DNA from 4 places in the Streptomyces auratus genome. Region 1 is predicted to be linked to each of the others. Evidence: riboswitches for the same ligand, from Rfam matches in the RefSeq annotation. Region 1 holds a riboswitch; each other region holds the start of a gene.

Region 1 (4,837 bases):
ACGGTGGCCAACATCTTCATCGCGGTGCTCTGGACCTGAGCGGCGCCCCGGTCCGGACCTGAGCGGCGCCCCGGTCCGGACCTGCCCGGCGCCCCGGTCCGAATCTGAGCGGCGCCCCGGCATTCCGGGTAGCGGACCACCGCCCCACAACAGCACACCGCGCGGTCCTCGCACTCCGTATTCGGAGGCGACGGCCGCGCGGTGGCGTGTGGGGGGTGACCGTGGGGGGTGGTTCCGTGGGGGAGCACAGGGCGCCGGGCCTCAGCCCGGGCGGACGCTCCCGTAGATCGGCATGTAGTAGATCGACTCCTCCCGGACGCTGGCGCCCGGGTGCGGCGCGTGGATCATCTTGCCGCCGCCTATGTACATCCCGACGTGGCTGATGTCGTCGAAGAAGAAGACCAGGTCACCGGGTTGCAGGTCCTTGGTGGCCACCCGCTGGCCGACCTTGACCTGGTCCCAGGTGGTCCGCGGCAGCGTGACGCCGGCGGCCTTGTACGCCGCCTGCGTCAGCCCCGAGCAGTCGTAGGAACTGGGGCCGGTGGCGCCCCAGACGTACGGCTTGCCGATCTGGGCGCGGGCGAAGGCGAGCGCCTGCTCGGCCTTGGTGGAGGACGAGTCGCCGGTCGAGCTGCCGCCGCCGGTCTGGCCGCCCGTCGAACCGCCGCCGTCCTGCTGCCGCTGGCGCTCGCGCTCCTGCTGCCTGCGCGCCTCCTCCTCGGCCTTGCGCTTGGCGGCCGCCTCCTTCTGACGCTCCAGCGCGGCCAGCCGCGCCTTCTCCTGGGCGGTCAGCCGGGACAGCAGCTGACGGGCCTCGGACAGCTTGTCCTGGACGGAGCGCTTGGACTCCTTGAGGGAGGCCTGGGACTTCTGCAGCTGCTCCAGGCTGTCGGTCGCCTTGACCCGCTGGTGCGCCGCGGCGGCCGCCTGCTCCTGGTAGTCGGTGACGGCCTGCTTCTGCCGGCCGGTCAGCCGCTCCATGAGGTGGCTGCGGTCGAAGAACTGCTGCGGGTCCTTGGCGAGCATCAGCTGCGCCGTCGGGTTCATCCCGCCGGTGCGGTACTGCGCCGAGGCGAACATGCCCAGCTGGTGCCGGGACCGGTTCATCTGCTCGGCACGCTTGGCGGCGGCATTGAGCAGGCCGTCGACGGTGTGGCGCTGTTCGTCGGCGCGCTCCTTGGCCCCGTTGTACTTCTCGGTGGCCAGCTCGGCCTGGTGGTAGAGGTCGTCGACCTTCTTCTTGACCTCTTCGATGGAGGGCTTGGGCGCTCGGGGGGCCGCGTCGGCGGACTGCGAGAGCAGAGTGACCGACGCGAGGGCTGCGGTGGTGAGCCCGGCAGCCGTACGGCGGCCTCCGGGCGAGGTGAGGACGCTGGTGCGCGGCTTGCGATGGGACGCCAAGGCCGGCAACTCCTTCCGTGGACCGCCTACCGGGTTAGCTGTCGGGTTCGGGCGGTGTCGATGACGGAAGGCTTGCCCTACGGTCCTTACGTCCGCCTGAGACGGCCGTACGGATCGATTCACCCCGGTGGTGCTGGTGGGTCCCCGGCTCCGGGTGCCGTGAGGCAGGGCCGGACTCGGCGCGGCGGCCCGTGCGGACGCTGTCGTACGCGGGGAGGCGGGCTGCCTGAGCGAGGACGTTAGCCAACTCGTGTGGCTCCTGTGAAGGCTGATGTTCGATATGCCCGAAACCTTTTTGTGACCTGAACGCGATCCGGGGGTTGTTGTGGCAGATGTCGGATTCGGGTAGACGACCCGCGCCCGGGCTGCCCCGGACCCGGCCCCCCGGCCTGCGGACCGCCCCGGAGCCCCGAATTCCGCCGACAATCGGCACTCCGCGGCGGGCTGTCAGTGCGGCGGCCTAGACTCGGTGGGCGATGAGCAGCCTCTTTGACGACAGCTTCCTGGCGGACCTCGGCCACAAGGGCGAGGAGCCCCCGCCGCCTCCCGAGGACGAGCACGAGCCGGCCCCCGAGGAGATCCCCGACGACCTCTTCGGCGGGAAATACGACGCGCCCGGCCCCCGGGAGACCTACTACCGCGACGGCGCCGCCCGCCCCGCCGTCGACCCCGCCGCGCTGCTCGAAGGGCTCAACGACGAGCAGAAGGCCGCCGTGGTGCACACCGGCGGCCCGCTGCTGATCGTCGCCGGCGCCGGCTCCGGCAAGACCCGGGTGCTCACCCACCGCATCGCTCATCTGCTGGCCGAGCGCCATGTCCACCCCGGCCAGATCCTCGCGATCACCTTCACCAACAAGGCCGCGGGCGAGATGAAGGAGCGCGTCGAAGAGCTCGTCGGCCCCCGGGCGAACGCCATGTGGGTCTCCACCTTCCACAGCGCCTGCGTCCGCATCCTGCGCCGCGAGTCCAAGAAGCTGGGCTTCACCTCGTCCTTCTCGATCTACGACGCCGCCGACTCCAAGCGCCTGATGGCCCTGGTCTGCCGCGATCTGGATCTGGACCCCAAGCGCTACCCGCCCAAGTCCTTCAGCGCGAAGATCTCCAACCTCAAGAACGAGCTCATCGACGAGGAGACCTTCGCCGGGACGGCATCCGATGGTTTCGAGAAGACCCTGGCCGAGGCGTACGCGATGTACCAGTCGCGGCTGCGCGAGGCCAACGCCCTGGACTTCGACGACATCATCATGACGACGGTCCATCTGCTCCAGGCCTTCCCCGATGTCGCCGAGCACTACCGCCGCCGCTTCCGCCACGTCCTCGTCGACGAGTACCAGGACACCAACCACGCCCAGTACACCCTCGTCCGCGAGCTGGTCGGCCCCGCGGAATCCGCGGCCGAGCTGTGCGTCGTCGGTGACGCCGACCAGTCGATCTACGCCTTCCGCGGCGCCACCATCCGCAACATCCTCCAGTTCGAGGAGGACTACCCCGACGCGACCACGATCCTGCTGGAGCAGAACTACCGCTCCTCGCAGACGATCCTGTCCGCCGCCAACGCCGTCATCGAGCGCAACGAGAACCGCCGCCCCAAGAACCTCTGGACGGACGCCGGCAGCGGCCCCGGGATCACCGGCTACGTCGCCGACACCGAGCACGACGAGGCGCAGTTCGTCGCCGACGAGATCGACCGCCTGACGGACGCCGGGGACGCCAAGGCCGGCGATGTCGCCGTCTTCTACCGCACCAACGCCCAGTCCCGGGTCTTCGAGGAGATCTTCATCCGGGTCGGGCTGCCCTACAAGGTCGTCGGCGGCGTGCGCTTCTACGAGCGCAAGGAGGTCCGCGACGTCCTCGCCTATCTGCGGGTGCTCGCCAACCCCGAGGACACCGTCCCGCTGCGCCGCATCCTGAACGTCCCCAAGCGCGGCATCGGCGACCGCGCCGAGGCGATGATCGACGCCCTGTCGCTCCGCGAGAAGATCACCTTCCCGCAGGCGCTGCGCCGGGTCGACGAGGCGTACGGCATGGCGGCCCGCTCCGCCAACGCCGTCAAGCGCTTCAACGTCCTCATGGAGGAGCTGCGCACCATCGTCGAGTCCGGCGCCGGCCCCGCCACCGTCCTGGAAGCGGTCCTGGAGCGTACGGGCTACCTCGCCGAGCTCCAGGCCTCCACCGACCCGCAGGACGAGACCCGGATCGAGAACCTCCAGGAACTCGCCGCGGTGGCCCTGGAGTTCGAGCAGGACCGCGGCGAGGCGAACCCCGGCACCCTCGCCGACTTCCTGGAGCAGGTCGCGCTGGTCGCCGACTCCGACCAGATCCCGGACGAGGACGAGGAGGGCAGCGGCGTCATCACCCTCATGACGCTGCACACCGCCAAGGGCCTGGAATTCCCGGTGGTCTTCCTGACCGGCATGGAGGACGGCGTCTTCCCGCACATGCGCGCGCTGGGCCAGACCAAGGAGCTGGAGGAGGAGCGCCGGCTCGCCTACGTCGGCATCACCCGCGCCCGCGAGCGCCTCTACGTCACCCGCTCGACGATGCGCAGCGCCTGGGGCCAGCCCTCGTACAACCCGCCCTCCCGGTTCCTGGAGGAGATCCCGGGCGAGTACGTCGAGTGGAAGCGGACCGGCCAGGCGACGCCGTCCGCGTCGATGGGCGCACTGTCGGGCGGTGGCGGCCTCGGCTCCGCCCTGTCGTCGCGCGGCAAGGGGCCGAGCGGCTTCGCCACCCGCCGCACCAAGGACCGCCCGGTGGTCGCGCTGGCCATCGGCGACCGCGTCACCCACGACAGCTTCGGGCTCGGCACGGTCGTGGGCGTCAAGGGCAGCGGCGACAACGCCGAGGCGACCATCGACTTCGGCGGCGAGAAGCCCAAGCGGCTGCTGCTGCGGTATGCGCCGGTGGAAAAGCTGTAACGGACGCCGTACGGGGGGCGGTCAGTTCGGGTTGAGGCCGTGGTCGCGCAGCCACGGCAGCGGGTCGATCGCCGCGCCGCCGCCCGGGCGCACCTCGAAGTGCAGGTGCGGTCCGGTGGTGTTGCCGGAGTTGCCCGAATAGGCAATCCGGTCACCGGCCTTGACCTGTCCGGAGCGGATCTTGGTGCTGCTCAGATGGCAGTACCACGTCTCGGTGCCGTCGGGCGCCGTCACGATCGCCATGTTGCCGTAGGCGGAGTTCCACTGGGTGCGGATGGTGCCGTCGGTGGCGGACATGACCGGGGTGCCGTAGCTGACCGGGAAGTCGATTCCGGTGTGCACGGACATCCAGTTGACGCCGGCCTGGCCGAAGAGCGCGCTCAGCCCGTGCTGGGTCACCGGCAGCACGAACTTGGGGCGCATGGCCTCCTTGCGGGCCGCCGCCTCCGCCTTGCGCTTGCGGTCCAGCGCCTGGCGCTCCTTGAGGTCGATCCGCTCCTGGGTACGGCTGGCCCGGT
Region 2 (4,837 bases), 2.6 Mb from region 1:
CGAACATCACATGGCTCATCCGCCCCAGCTGGCCGTGCGCGGCGTCGTTGAGCACCGGGTGGTTGTAGCCGTGCACCGCCGACCACCACGACGACATGCCGTCCACCAACTCGTCCTGGCCCTCGACCGGTTCGGCCAGCCGGAGCCGGACCCCGGACGCCGACTCCACCAGCAGCGGTGCGGCCCGGCCGGGCATCGGCCCGTACGGATGCCACACGTGCTGCCGGTCGAGCGCCAGCAGTTCGCGGGGGGAGAGCGGCTCAGGCATTGGGCGGCAGCTCCGTACCGGCGCCCCGTCGGCGCACCGAGACCAAGTCGCGGCGGGTCTCCTCGGGCGGCGCGGGGATCGTGGCGGCGGGCGCCCCGTCGCCGGACGCGCAGCCGGACTCCGCGCAGCCGGACTCCGCGGTGTCCGCCCCGCCGCAGCCCGGGCGGCGGTGCTCGGGCAGCGTCGTGGTGTCCGTGCCCTCGACCTCGAAACCGGCGTCCGCGATCATCGCCAGATCGTCCTTGCCGGCCTGGCCCTCGCTGGTCAGATAGTCGCCGAGGAAGATGGAGTTGACCAGGTGCAGCGCCAGCGGCTGCATGCTGCGCAGATGCACCTCGCGGCCGCCGGCCAGCCGTACTTCGATGTCCGGGCAGACGAACCGCACCATCGCCAGAATGCGCAGCGCGCGCTGCGGGGTGAGGTTCCACTCCTTGCCGAGCGGGGTGCCCTCGAACGGGATCAGGAAGTTCACGGGGACGGAGTCGGGGTCCAGCTCGCGCAGCGCGAAGACCACATCGACGAGATCGGCGTCGCTCTCCCCCATACCGGCGATCAGCCCGGAACAGGCGGACATACCGGCCGCCTGGGCCTGCTGGACGGTGGAGACCCGGTCCGAGAAGTCGTGCGTGGTGCAGATGTCGCCGTATGTGGCTTCCGAGGTGTTGAGGTTGTGGTTGTACGCATCGGCGCCCGCCGCGTGCAGCCGGTCGGCCTGGCCCTCGGAGAGCAGACCGAGGCAGGCGCACACCTCGATCCCCTCGTTCTGCTCCTTGATGGCGGAGATCGTCTCCGAGACGCGGTCCACGTCCCTGTCCGTGGGACCGCGGCCGCTGGCCACCAGGCAGACCCGCTTGGCCCCGCCGGCGACCCCCGCCGCGGCCGCCTTGGAGGCGTCGTCCGGCTTGAGCCAGGTGTACTTGAGGATCTCCGCCTTCGACCCCAGCCGCTGGGAACAGTACGAGCAGTCCTCGGGGCACAGGCCCGACTTGAGGTTGACGAGATAGTTGAGTTTGACCCGCCGCCCGAACCACTGGCGGCGCACCTTTCCGGCCGCGGCCACGACATCGAGCAGTTCGTCATCGGAGGTCGCCAGTACGGCCAGCGCCTCTTCGCGGGTCGGCAACTCGCGCCGCAGTCCCTTGTCCACCAGTGTGTTCAGCAGGTCCATGGCGTTGATCCTGGCGTACGGCACCGTCCCCGGCCAAGGAGGATTCCCACAACGACCCAGGATGCAGGTGTGTGTATCGCCACACTGTGGGCCTGCGGAACGACCGCTAACGTCTAGCGACAGCCCACAATCGAGGCCCACCGACGAAGGACGCCGATGCCGCAGGACTCCGCCCCCACGCTGCTCCGCGACGGCTCGCCGGCGGCTCCCGCCGAGCCCCGCCGGCCGGCCCACGGCGCCGCCTTCGACTGGCTGGATGAGGCCCACGACGAGCGCCGGCGCGCCGGACTGGTCCGCACCCTGCGTCCCCGCCCGGCCGACCACCCGCTGCTCGACCTGGCCGGCAATGACTACCTCGGACTCGCCCGGCACCCCGAGGTCACCCGTGGCGCGGCCGCGGCCGCACACCGCTGGGGCGCGGGCGCCACCGGCTCCCGGCTGGTGACCGGCAGCACCGAACTGCACGCCCGGCTGGAGTCGGAACTCGCCGCCTTCTGCGGCTTCGATGCCGCTTTGGTGCTGTCGTCCGGATATACCGCCAATCTGGCCGCGGTCACCGCGCTCACCGCCGCCGGCACCCTGGTCGTCTCCGACGCGGGCAACCACGCCTCCCTCATCGACGGCTGCCGGCTCTCCCGGGCCCGCACCCAAGTGGTCCCGCACGCCGATCCCGAGGCCGTACGCGCCGCGCTGAACGGTCATGACGGCCGGGCGCTCGCCGTGACCGACTCGGTGTTCTCGGTCGACGGCGACGCCGCCCCGCTCCCCGCCCTCGCCGAGGTCTGCCGGACGCGGGGCGCCGCACTGCTCGTCGATGACGCACACGGCCTGGGCGTCCTCGGGGAGGGCGGCCGCGGCGCACTGTGGGCGGCCGGGCTCGCCGGCGACGGCGATGTGGTGACCACCGTGACGCTCTCCAAGTCGCTGGGCTCCCAGGGCGGTGCGGTGCTCGGCCCGGCCCGGGTCATCGAGCACCTGGTCAACACCGCCCGGTCGTTCATCTTCGACACCGGTCTCGCCCCGGCGGCGGCCGGCGGTGCGCTCGCCGCGCTGCGGCTGCTGGGCCGTGAACCCCAGCGCGCCGCCCGGGCCGGGCAGGTCGCACGGAGGCTGCACGACCGGCTCACCGCGGCGGGCCTGGTCGCGGTGCGGCCGGACGCCGCGGTGGTCTCGGTACGCGCCCCCTCGCCGGAGGCGGCGGTCGGCTGGGCCGCCGACTGCCGCGCGGCCGGCCTCGTCGTCGGCTGCTTCCGGCCCCCGTCCGTACCCGACGGGATCTCCCGGCTGCGGCTGACCGCCCGCGCGGACCTGACGGACGACCAGATCGACACGGCGGTCGGCACGATCCTGGCCACGGCGCCGACCGACTGAACCCGGGGGCTCGAAGTGGCGCTTGCCCGATGAGCGGCACCGCCGTCGGCGCGGCAGCACCGTCACCGGTCGGTGCGCAGGCGGAAACCGCCCGCCCACCCCGGCGGTCAGCGGTCGGCCCCGTTGCCAGGCAACCCGGGCAAAGCGCTTACGACCGCCGGTAATTGACGGGTTGTACGACGAGCGCGCCGGGTCAGCGCACCCGCCCGTACCAGACCCCGGGGCTCCAGATCCGTTCCAGCCGCACCGTGCTCCCGGCCTTGGGCGCATGCCACATCCTGCCGTCCCCGGCGTAGATGCCCACGTGGTAAATGCCGTTGGCCGAATGGAAGAAGACCAGGTCGCCGCGCCGCCGGGAGTCGGCCGTGACGTGCCGGGTCCGGCTGTACTGCGCGGCGGCGGTTCGGGGCAGGGCCCGGCCGGCGCGCAGGAACGAGTACAGCGTCAGCCCGGAACAGTCGAAGGCGTCCGGCCCTTGGGCGCCGTACTGGTAGGGGGAGCCCCTCTTGGAGGCGGCGACCCGCAGCGCGTGTGCGGACACGGAGGCGGCTTCGGCGCCCCCGGTGGCTCCTGGGGTGATGGTCGTCCCGCCGAGCGTGACCAGCGTCAGAGCGGCGACGGTGCCGGTGCGCGCCAGCAGATTCGGCGTATGCATGCGCACAGTCATGCGCAAACCCTTCGTCAGCCGCCTGCGAAGGAAGACCTGTCGGGTTCGGGCAGGCGAAGATGCCCGGCCGTGCGTACGGCTTCACCCCAAGGAGTCCGCCGGCCCGTGAAGGCCGTGGACCCCGTCCTGCTCGGGTCCTCCGCTCCCGCCGATCCAAAAGCGTCGACCGGACATCCGGACGGCGGCGGGATTAGGCGCCCGTCCGGACCGCCCCGTCGCTGTGGCGGGGTCTTGTCGTCGAAGGGATCCTCACGCACCCGCCGCCCAAAGTCCGAGCTGAAAATGCCGTATGTGAGATGGGTCACATTTGGCCTGAATGGTGGGTTTTGTTCCCTCGGGTGTCAGGGTCCCGGCTGTCGCACGCCCCGGACCAGGAGCGAAACATCCGGGACCCGAGAAAATCCGGGTGAACCGGCAATTCGGGGGTGGTTCGCGACGGGCGTGCGCGCTACGCCGTATGGGCAGCCGTACCGCGTGTCGCGTCAGCGCTCCGCGGGCGGCGGCACGGCCACGAGCCCGGCCCGCCGTTCGCCGTCCAGCACGCGCAACGCCCGGGCCAGCGTGTCGCGGTGCAGTTCGCTCTCGCCGCGGTGGTGCATCAGCGTCAGTGCGTCCCGCAGTCCGGCGGCCTTGCCGACCAGTGCCTGGGCGGCACGCAGTCCGCTGTAGGTGCCCCCGCCACGGGCCGGGTTGATACGGCCCAGCAGATCGAGCACCTCCAGATAGCGGTCGATCAACTCACCCTCGGCACGTGTGAGGGCGGGCAGCGGCGGGAGTTCGGGGGGCAGCATCCGGATCACCGCGCACTGAGGGGAGGGGCCGACTGCTTGCGGTGCCGGGTGAGGCCGTCGATCAGGCCGTACTCCTGGGCGGCGTGGGCGTCGAAGATCTTGTCGCGCTCGATGTCGGCGGCGATCCGCTCGCGGGGTTGTCCGGTGTGCCGCGCGAGCATCTCCTCCAACATCTCGCGGGTGCGCAGCAGTTCCTCCGCCTGGATCTGCAGATCGGTGGCCTGGCCCTGGATCGGCTCATGGAGGGACGGCTGATGGATCAGTACCCGGGCGCCGGGCAGCGCCAGCCGCTTTCCGGGGGTGCCGGCGGCCAGCAGCACCGCGGCGGCGGAGGCGGCCTGTCCCAGGCAGACGGTCTGCACGTCGCACGACACGAAGTTCATCGTGTCGTAAATGGCGGTCATCGCGGTGAACGAGCCGCCGGGGGAGTTGATGTAGAGCGAGATGTCCTGCTCGGGCGCGGCGTGTTCGAGGTGGATGAGCTGTGCCATCACGTCGTTGGCGGAGGCGTCGTCGACCGGGGTGCCCAGGAAGATGATGCGCTCGCTGAGCAGCTTGGAGTAAGGGTCCAT
Region 3 (4,837 bases), 1.1 Mb from region 1:
GCCAACTGCCCAACGGCCTCACCCTGCTGACCAGCCACCGCCCCGGTCAGCAGGTCGTCGCCGTCGAGATCAACCTCGTCGCTCCGCTGGACGCCGAGCCCGAGGGCCTGGACGGCGTCGCCACGATCATGGCGCGGGCGCTGTCCGAGGGCACCGACAAGCACGACGCGGAGGAGTTCGCCGCCGAGCTGGAGCGCTGCGGCGCCACCCTGGACGCGCACGCCGACCACCCCGGCGTACGGGTCTCCCTGGAAGTGCCGGCCTCCCGGCTGCACCGCGCGCTCGGCCTGCTCGCCGATGCGCTGCGCGCCCCCGCGTTCCCGGAGAGCGAGGTCGAGCGGCTGGTCCGCAACCGCCTCGACGAGATCCCGCACGAGCTCGCCAACCCGGCCCGGCGCGCCGCGATGGCGCTGTCCAAGGAGCTGTTCCCGGCCACGGCCCGCATCTCGCGCCCGCGCCAGGGCACCGAGGAGACCGTCGCGCGTATCGACGCCGCGGCCGTCCGCGCCTTCTACGACGCCCATGTACGGCCCGCCACGGCCACCGCCGTCATCGTCGGTGACTTCACCGGCGTCGACCTGGACGCGGCCCTCGCCGACACCCTCGGCGCCTGGAGCGGTTCGACGGCCGAGCCGCTGAAGGCCTCGCCGATCGTCGCCGACGACACCGGCCGCGTGGTGATCGTGGACCGCCCCGGCGCCGTCCAGACGCAGCTGCTCATCGGCCGCATCGGTTCCGACCGGCACGACCGGGTGTGGCCTGCGCAGGTCCTCGGCACATACTGCCTGGGCGGCACCCTCACCTCCCGTCTGGACCGTGTGCTGCGGGAGGAGAAGGGCTACACCTACGGGGTGCGCGCGTTCGGCCAGGTGCTCCGCTCCACCGCCCCCACGTCCCCCGAGGGGGCCACGGGTGCCGCGCTGCTCGCCATCAGCGGGTCGGTGGACACCGCCTCCACCGTCCCGGCGCTCGAAGACCTGTGGAAGGTGCTGCGCACCCTCGCGGCAGAGGGGCTGACCGACGACGAGCGGGATGTCGCCGTGCAGAACCTCGTCGGGGTCGCGCCGCTGAAGTACGAGACCGCGGCGGCCGTCGCGGGCACGCTGGCCGACCAGGTGGAGCAGCATCTCCCGGACGACTTCCAGGCGCAGTTGTACGCCCGCCTCGCGGAGACCGGCACGGTCGAGGCGACCGCGGCGGCGGTCAGCGCCTTCCCCGTGGACCGGCTGGTGACGGTCCTCGTGGGTGATGCGGCGCAGATCGCCGAGCCGGTCAAGGGGCTGGGCATCGGCGAGGTGACGGTCGTCAGCGGCTAGTCCGCGTGACGGAAGGTCATATATCGACAAAGCGGCTCCCGTGGCACTCACTCGCCACGGGAGTCGCTGTATGTCCGTTTTCTTACGGCTGGTTGCGCCGGTTCTTGTGGCATCCCGCACAAAAAACGGCATCTGTTTGCCCAGGGAAAGTGGCCCCGTTTAGCGTCGGTCCGGCTGTTCGTCACAAGTCCGCCACAACAGTGGCACCGGGCAGTCATCGCCGAGTCCCCGTACGGCGCGAGCCAGGGGAGCCGGGGACCCACACGTCCCTTGGGGTGAATCGGACTCCTCTCCCGAGGAGCCCGTAGGAGACCTTCCTGCTCCGAACCCGTCAGCTAACCCGGTAGGCGAGAAGGAGGGAAAGGACAAGCCCGTACATGGCGTTCATCCGTGCCACCGGGAAACACCGCCGCGCCGACCGCCCTGCCCGGACGACCCGGAAGGTCGCCGGTATAGCCACCCTTGCGGCCGGCGGTGTGGTCGCCTCCGTGGCCTCGCCGGCGCTGGCCGCCACCGATGTGGCACCCGCCCACGACACGGGTCTGCAGCAGGCCGTCGTACTGGGTGACGAGCTCGCCGGCCACGTTGCCGCCCAGGCCGACGCGCAGCGCGCCGCCGCGGAGTCCGCCGCCGCGCAGGCGAAGGCCGAAGCCCTGGCGAAGAAGCAGGCCGATGAGGCCAAGCGCCGCGCCGAGGCCGTCCACAAGGCCAAGGTGCGCGCCGCCCGCGACGCGGAGCGCAAGCGCCTGAACACCTTTGTCGCGCCCGTCGCCGACTCCTACATCTCCACCGGGTACAAGGCGTCCAGCAGTCTGTGGTCCTCGGGCAGCCACACCGGCATCGACTTCCACGCCGCCTCCGGCACCAGCGTCCATGCCGTCGGCTCGGGCACCGTCGTCGAGGCGGGCTGGGGCGGCTCGTACGGCAACAACATCGTGATCAAGATGAACGACGGTACGTACACCCAGTACGGTCACCTGTCGTCGTTCGCCGTGTCGGTCGGCCAGCACGTCACCCCCGGCCAGCAGATCGCCCTCTCTGGTGCCACCGGCAACGTCACCGGCCCGCATCTGCACTTCGAGGCCCGCACCGGCCCCGACTACGGCTCGGACATCGACCCGATCTCCTACCTGCGCGCGCACGGCGTCAACGTCTGACCTCCCGCTCGCCCGCCCCGCCGCCCGGGAGCCTCGCACCGCGCTCCTCCCGAAGCCCCGGTCCCGCGACCGGGGCTTCGGCGCATGGGGCGCGGCGTTCCGGCGGCGCGGTGCCGGGCCCGGGGTGCGCCGGATACGAGGCCGACTCGGCCGCGACTTCCGGCCAAAAATATCCATGAATATTCGATGCCCGTCGGAAAATCCCCTCCGGTCTAATAGAGTCACGGAAAAGCCGCCGACCGGTGGCGATTCCAGGGGATTACGGCGGAGGCTCGGGAGATGCGAGGCCATATTTCCGCGCATGCGGTGTGCACGGCGATTCGCGACGACATTGTCTCCGGTGCGCTGGCGCCGGGGAGCCGGCTGATCGAGGAGATTCTCGCGGCCCGCTACGGCGTATCCAGAGTGCCGGTCCGTGAGGCGCTGCGGACCCTGCAGTCCGAGGGCTTCGTCACCACCCGCCACCACGCGGGGGCCTGTGTCGCCGAGCCCACCGAACAGGAGGCCGCCGATCTCCTGGACATCCGCGCCCTGTTGGAGCCGCTGGGCGCCGCCCGCGCGGCCGCCCGCCGCAGCCCCGCCCACCTCAAGGTGCTCCGCGGTCTGGTACGTCTCGGCCGCGAGCGGGCCCGTCACGGCAATCCGGCGGACCTGCAGCAACTCGACGACTGGTTCCACGAGACACTCGCCCAGGCGGTCGGCAGCCCCAGTCTGACGGCGCTGCTGACCCAGCTGCGGCGCAAGATCGAGTGGATGTACGCCGTGGAGCCGCCGGCCCGGGCCGGCGAGTCGTGGGACGAACACGGTGCCGTGCTGGACGCGGTGGCCCGGGGGGACGCGGAGCGGGCCCGTGCCCTGATGGCGGCCCATGTCGAGCGCTCGCTTCCGGTGTACCGGCTGCGGCGCCCGCTCAAGACCGAGGTGAGGGATCCGAAACCGCCCGTCAACACGGTGCGCGTCCGCCCTTAACAACCGTCCCGTATACAAAGAAGTCCCACACGCGAAGAAGTACGGGAAGCACGGGAAGTGTGGGACGTGTGGAACGGGTTTCGGTGCGGCGAAGTGAGCTCCCCGCTCCGGCGGTATTCCGCCGGTATTCGGGTGCCCATTCTTCGGCGCTGCAGATGGTTAATGGTGCGCGTTTTACGGCACCGGAATGCCATGCCTGACGGTGCGCACTATTTCTCGCCCGTCCCGGATTTCCGGGCGGCCGGGGAATTCCGGTGCACCCGCGCGGTCATGCGCATGCGGCGACATCGCACACCGTTGCCCCGCCTCGGACTCAGGGCGCAGTGAAACGGCCCCGCCGCGGCAGCCGGTGACCGGTTACCGCGGCGGGGCCGCCGCATACAGCAGGGAGTCCGAGGGGCTCAGACGGTCTCGGGGAGCTCCTCAAGACCCTCGGCGACGAGCTTGGCCAGGCGGTCGAGCGCGGCCTCGGCGCCCTCGGCGTCGGAGGCCAGCACGATCTCCTCGCCGCCCTGGGCGCCCAGGCCCAGGACCGCGAGCATGGAGGCGGCGTTCACGGGGTTGCCATCGGCCTTGGCGATCGTTATCGGGACGCCGGAGGCGGTGGCCGCACGGACGAAGATCGACGCGGGGCGGGCGTGCAGGCCCTCGGTCCAACCGACATTGACGCGGCGCTCTGCCATGGTGTTGCCCTTCAAAGTCGTGACTGTTGTCTAGACCAGTCTCTCACGATGGCGGACGTGCTCCACCAGACGTGCGTCCTGGCCTTCGCCGCCCCTGGTCCCCAAGGGAGGCCGGTCGGCCGGGCCGTGCCGTACGGACTCCACGGCAGCCCCGGCCTGCTCTGCACCCCGAGCGTACGCGCGCCGCCCGTTGTCGGTGCCCGGTCGTACGCTGTCCGCATGCAGAAGTCGCAGGACCACGCGTACCCGACCCACTGGGAAGCAGACGTGGTGCTGCGTGACGGCGGCACGGCACGGATCCGCCCCATCACCCCCGACGACGCCGAGCGGCTGGTCTCGTTCTACGAACAGGTCTCGGACGAGTCGAAGTACTACCGCTTCTTCGCGCCCTACCCGCGCCTGTCCGCCCGCGACGTGCACCGTTTCACCCACCACGACTACGTCGACCGGGTCGGGCTCGCCGCGACGGTCGGCGGCGAGTTCATCGCCACCGTCCGCTACGACCGGATCAACGACCAGGGGTTGCCCGCGAAGGACCCCGAGGACGACCAGGCGGAGGTCGCCTTCCTCGTCCAGGACGCCCACCAGGGCCGCGGCGTCGCCTCCGCCCTCCTGGAGCACATCGCGGCCGTCGCCCGCGAGCGCGGCATCCGCCGGTTCGCCGCCGAGGTGCTCCCGGCGAACTCCAAGATGATCAAGGTGTTCACGGACG
Region 4 (4,837 bases), on a different contig from region 1:
TCTGGCCGCAGTTGGTGGCGACGGCGAGGTCGGCGATGGTGACGTCCTCGGTCTCACCGGAGCGGTGCGACATCATGCACTTGAAACCGTTGCGCTGAGCCAGCTCGACGGCGTCCAGGGTCTCGGTCAGCGAGCCGATCTGGTTGACCTTCACCAGCAGCGCGTTGGCGGAGCCCTCCTCGATGCCGCGGGCGAGGCGCTCGGGGTTGGTGACGAACAGGTCGTCGCCGACGAGCTGCACCTTGGCGCCGAGCTTGTCGGTGATGACCTTCCAGCCGGCCCAGTCGTCCTCGAACAGCGGGTCCTCGATGGAGACCAGCGGGTAGGCCGCCACCAGCTCCTCGTAGTACTCGGTCATCTCGGCGGCCGAGCGGTCCTTGCCCTCGAACTGGTACTTGCCGTCCTTGTAGAACTCGGAGGCGGCGACGTCCAGCGCGAGCGCGATGTCCTGGCCGGGGGCGTAACCGGCCTGCTTGATGGCCTCCAGGATGAGGTCGAGGGCCTCGCGGTTGGAGCCCAGGTTGGGGGCGAAGCCGCCCTCGTCACCGAGGCCGGTGGACAGCCCGCGCTCCTTCAGGACCTTCTTGAGGGTGTGGTAGACCTCGGCGCCCCAGCGCAGCGCCTCGGAGAAGGACTCCGCGCCGATCGGGGCGATCATGAACTCCTGGATGTCCACGTTGGAGTCGGCGTGCGAGCCGCCGTTCAGGATGTTCATCATCGGGACGGGCAGGACGTGCGCGTTCGGGCCGCCCAGGTAGCGGAACAGCGGGAGGTCGCTGGCCTCGGAGGCGGCGTGCGCGACGGCGAGGGAGACGCCGAGGATGGCGTTGGCACCGAGCGAGCCCTTGTTGTCGGTGGCGTCCAGGTCGAACATCGCCTGGTCGATCAGCCGCTGCTCGGTCGCGTCGTAGCCGACGAGCTCCGGGCCGATCTGCTCGATGACGGCCAGGACGGCCTTCTCCACGCCCTTGCCGAGGTAGCGGTTCGGGTCGCCGTCGCGAAGCTCGACGGCCTCGAAGGCACCGGTGGAGGCGCCGGACGGCACGGCGGCACGGCCGGTGCTGCCGTCGTCGAGGCCGACCTCGACCTCGACCGTGGGATTCCCTCGCGAGTCGAGAATTTCGCGGGCTACGACGACGTCGATCGACGGCACGTTGTCTCCTTCGTGGGTGTCTGGCGTTCTGCTGCATGAGCCTAACGGCCCCGGGCTCGTCCGCCTGCCCTTGGCCCGCTCCGTGGGACGGAATTGCCGAATGAAGAGCCCAAAGACCCAGTTCACGGGACCTTTGGGCCCTTGTTCGCCAACCGGGACAAGCAGTGGATCGCAGCCGGTCACCGGCGTGCGGCCGCAGCGGATCTCACCCGGGTGCGACCCGGGGTGTGAGAAACCCCGCCGCGGCGCGCTGGGGGAAGGGCGCGCCGGGCGGGGCTGTCTCACCAAGGAAGCGGGCCCGCCGCTCGGGCCTGCCGAAGTCCCGGTGAGGGGGTGGCTCAGACGTTGAGCTTCTGGCCCGGGAGGATCAGGTTCGGGTTGCCGCCGATGACCGACTTGTTGGCCTCGTAGACCGACTTCCAGCTGGTGCCGTGGGCCTTGGCGATCTTGGCGAGGGTGTCGCCCGCCTTGACGGTGTAGTTGCCGTGGCCCATGGACTTGCGCTCGGTGGAGCGCGAGGCACGCTGCTCGGGGGCGGCCGGGGCCTTCTTGGCCTCGGTCTTGGTGTCCTGCTGCGGGGCGGACTTGGTCTGCGCCGAGGAGCCGGAGGTGTCGACGTTCGCGGCGGGGCCGCCGGCGGTCAGGTTGCCGGCACCGGCGCAGCTCCAGGCGCCCGGACCCTGGATGGCGAGGAGCTTCTCGGCGGCGGCGATCTGCTGGCTCTTGGAGGCCAGGTCGGCACGCGGCGCGTACTGGGTACCGCCGGCGGCGGCCCAGCTGGAGTTGGAGAACTGCAGGCCACCGTAGTAGCCGTTACCGGTGTTGATCGACCAGTTGCCGCCGGACTCGCACTGGGCGACCTTGTCCCAGGTGCTGACGGAGGCGGCGGAGGCGGAGGTGGCGCCCATCAGCGGGACGGCCACGGCAGCGCCGGCGATACCGGCGAGGGTGGCGACGCGGACGGCCTTGGAGCGACGACTGTGCTTGCCCTTGTTGATCAGCATGGTTCGTTCGTTTCCTCACCGGCGCCTACGAGGTGAGCTGTCGGGTTCGGGCTGTGAGTTGCCCGGCCGTCCGCGCTGACGCTTCTGGCTTCACCCCAAGCCGGTCGCCCGCTTTCACGGGCGGGGCCGGCACTTACCTTGGTTCCCCCGCTCCTGCCTACGGCGCTTGCGCGTCAACTGCCCCCGATCACCGGCAGGATTCGGCGTGTGACCGGAGGGCCCGCTTTGGCGAGCGATCCTGACGTTAAGCAGCAACCCCCTTGGTGTTCAAACCCCATCATCTGAACCAAGTTGACCGATTTCGATCACGAGTGGGGCACATCTCCGCAGGTGGGACGCGGTACGGCGGGGGCGGACGGCCCTGGGCCCCCTGAGGTCAACGAGACCCTTGTCTCACTTTCACCAAAGGGGGCGAAGGGGGGCGAACTAGCCTGCGTTCTGCCCGAGATCGAGCACCTGGCCGGGCTGGATCAGGTCCGCGTCGGAGCCGACGACGCCCTCGTTGCGGTCGTAGAGCGCGCTCCAGCCGCCGGGCAGCCGGTGGGCCGTGGCGATGGCTGACAGGCTGTCACCGGGCCGCACGGTGTAGTCGCCGTCGGCCGCCGGGCCCGTACGGTGCGCGTCGCCGCCGCGCGAGGCGTGCCGGCCGCCGGAGGCCCGGCCGCCGTCCTCGTCGCCTTGGCTGCCCTGACCGCCCTGACCTGCTTCGTCGTCCGCACCGCCGCGGTGCCGGCCCGGTGCGGGCGTCTCCTGCGGCGTGCCGGAGGTGTCCGGGCGGCTGCCGGCATCGGACGGGTCGGCGGACGGCGAGGGGTCCTCGTGCCGGTCGCCGGGCGTCGCGGCGTCGGACGGGTCGGGCTTGCCGGACGGGTCGCCGGTGCGGCCGGTGTCCGGGGCGTCGGGCGAGGGCGTCGACTCGGTCGGCTCGTCGGACGGCCGGCTGTCCGTGTCGTCGCCCGGCTCGTCCTGCGTGCCCGTCGAGTCCGAACCGTCGTGCATGCCGGAGGATCCGGGCTGGTCCCAGGGGTCCCGGGAGTCCCCGCCGTCGGACGGGGCGGGCTCCGGGGTGCTGGTGCTGCCGGGGTTGACCTCCGGCGCACGGCCGCCCTGGCTCAGCCCGGCGCTCGCCGCGCAGCTGGTCCAGACGTCCGGGCCGCGGTGGTCGAGGATCGACTCGGCCACCGCGATCTGCTGGGCGCGGCTGGCGAGGTCGGGGCGCGAGGCGTAGGCCGAGCCGCCGTAGTTGTCCCACATCTCCTGGGTCAGCTGGAGGCCGCCGTAGTAGCCGTTGCCCGAGGCCGCGCTCCACACCCCGCTGCTCTCGCACTGGGCGACCTTGTCCCAGGTCGTGGTGTCGGCGGCGTGGGCGCCGCTCGCGCCGAGCAGCGGCAGGGCGATGCCGGCGCCGGTCACTCCCGCGGTGACAAAGATGGCCGGTGCCTGACGGGGGCGACGGTGTCGGCCGGTCCCGGAACGCATGCGGATGCCTTTCGCGCGGTGGAGTTGTCGGACGAGCTGTCCGACGGACTTCCGGCCGGGGCGGGCAGGGCAGCACCAATACACCGGTTCACCGCTCCCCCGCTTCGGCCGATCGAATGAAGCCCGTCGATCGTCGGTCGAAAGGTAGCCGGGGTCACGGGTAGTCACAAGTCGGTGTAGCGCAGATCACGCAATGGTCACGCGGCTGACGCGCTGTCAAATATGGCCTTGCCGCTGGTCAGGGACGCTCGGGCGGGAACTCCACCGGCAGCGACCGCAGTCCGCGCATGATGAGCCCGCCGCGCCAGCGCAGCTCGTCGGGTTCCGCGGCGAGCCGGAGGCCCGGGAGGCGGGTCAGCAGCGTGGCGAGGGCGGTCTGTCCTTCGAGCCGGGCGAGCGGCGCACCCAGGCAGTAGTGGATGCCGTGCCCGTATCCCAGATGCTGGTTGTCCCGCCGGGTCAGGTCGAGAACGTCCGGCTCATCGAAGCGCGCCGGGTCGCGGTCGGCGGCGGCCAGCACCACCAGCACCGGGTCGCCCGCGGCGATCCGCTGCCCGCCCAGCGTCAGCTCCTCGGTCGCGAACCGCCAGGTCGCCAGCTCCACGGGGCCGTCGTAGCGGAGCAGTTCCTCGATGCCGGTGCCGAGCAGGTCCATGTCGCCCGTCTCGATCGACTTCTGCAGCAGCTCGCGCTGGGCGGGGTGGCGCAGCAGCTGGTACGTGCCGTTACCGATCAGGTTCACGGTCGTCTCAAAACCGGCAAAAAGCAGGATGAAGGCCATCGCGGCGACCTCGTTCTCGGTGAGGTGCTCGCCGTGGTCGGAGGCGCGGATCAGGGCGGAGATCAGGTCCTCGTCGGGCTCGGCGGTGGCCCCGAGGGTCTCGCGCTTGCGGTGGATCAGCTCGGCGAGATAGCCGCGCATCTTCTTCACGGAACGGGCGACGCCGCCGCGCGGCCCCTGGCCGTGCCGGATCATCATGCCCGCCCAGTCGCGGAAGTCGTCCTGGTCCTCGGGCGGGACGCCCAGCAGATCGCAGATCGCGTAGATGGGCAGCGGGAACGCGAACTCATGGATCAGATCGGCCTCCCCGCGCCCGGCGAAGCCGTCGATGAGCCGGTCGGTCAGCTCCTGGACCCGCGGGGCGAAGGCGGCGACCCGGCGCGGGGTGAACGCCTTGGAGACCAGCCGGCGCAGCCGGGT

Evidence for each region. A riboswitch is a leader RNA that binds a small molecule or an ion and turns the genes downstream of it on or off. The one in region 1 is predicted to bind cyclic di-AMP.
Region 2: linked by a shared signal. The riboswitch ahead of BKA18_RS33855 (C40 family peptidase) and the one ahead of BKA18_RS22215 (C40 family peptidase) in region 1 are both predicted to bind cyclic di-AMP.
Region 3: linked by a shared signal. The riboswitch ahead of BKA18_RS27065 (M23 family metallopeptidase) and the one ahead of BKA18_RS22215 (C40 family peptidase) in region 1 are both predicted to bind cyclic di-AMP.
Region 4: linked by a shared signal. The riboswitch ahead of BKA18_RS14625 (LysM peptidoglycan-binding domain-containing protein) and the one ahead of BKA18_RS22215 (C40 family peptidase) in region 1 are both predicted to bind cyclic di-AMP.

What each region holds. Positions count from the first base shown of each region.
Region 1 is NZ_JBNGCB010000003.1:579,189-584,025, forward strand. Features, by position in the region: gene BKA18_RS22210 (hypothetical protein) at 1-39, shown strand, start outside; gene BKA18_RS22215 (C40 family peptidase) at 262-1,401, opposite strand; cyclic di-AMP (ydaO/yuaA leader) riboswitch at 1,409-1,578, opposite strand; gene pcrA (DNA helicase PcrA) at 2,118-4,319, shown strand; gene BKA18_RS22225 (peptidoglycan DD-metalloendopeptidase family protein) at 4,341-4,837, opposite strand, start outside.
Region 2 is NZ_JBNGCB010000003.1:3,220,745-3,225,581, forward strand. Features, by position in the region: gene BKA18_RS33840 (adenosylmethionine--8-amino-7-oxononanoate transaminase) at 1-268, opposite strand, end outside; gene bioB (biotin synthase BioB) at 261-1,436, opposite strand; gene BKA18_RS33850 (8-amino-7-oxononanoate synthase) at 1,593-2,807, shown strand; gene BKA18_RS33855 (C40 family peptidase) at 3,001-3,474, opposite strand; cyclic di-AMP (ydaO/yuaA leader) riboswitch at 3,479-3,646, opposite strand; gene BKA18_RS33860 (hypothetical protein) at 3,957-4,265, opposite strand; gene BKA18_RS33865 (ATP-dependent Clp protease proteolytic subunit) at 4,271-4,837, opposite strand, start outside.
Region 3 is NZ_JBNGCB010000003.1:1,692,204-1,697,040, forward strand. Features, by position in the region: gene BKA18_RS27060 (M16 family metallopeptidase) at 1-1,316, shown strand, start outside; cyclic di-AMP (ydaO/yuaA leader) riboswitch at 1,525-1,681, shown strand; gene BKA18_RS27065 (M23 family metallopeptidase) at 1,694-2,473, shown strand; gene BKA18_RS27070 (GntR family transcriptional regulator) at 2,753-3,442, shown strand; gene BKA18_RS27075 (HPr family phosphocarrier protein) at 3,844-4,125, opposite strand; gene BKA18_RS27080 (bifunctional acetate--CoA ligase family protein/GNAT family N-acetyltransferase) at 4,345-4,837, shown strand, end outside.
Region 4 is NZ_JBNGCB010000001.1:3,408,729-3,413,565, forward strand. Features, by position in the region: gene eno (phosphopyruvate hydratase) at 1-1,153, opposite strand, end outside; gene BKA18_RS14625 (LysM peptidoglycan-binding domain-containing protein) at 1,492-2,157, opposite strand; cyclic di-AMP (ydaO/yuaA leader) riboswitch at 2,165-2,332, opposite strand; gene BKA18_RS14630 (transglycosylase family protein) at 2,584-3,636, opposite strand; gene BKA18_RS14635 (cytochrome P450 family protein) at 3,875-4,837, opposite strand, start outside.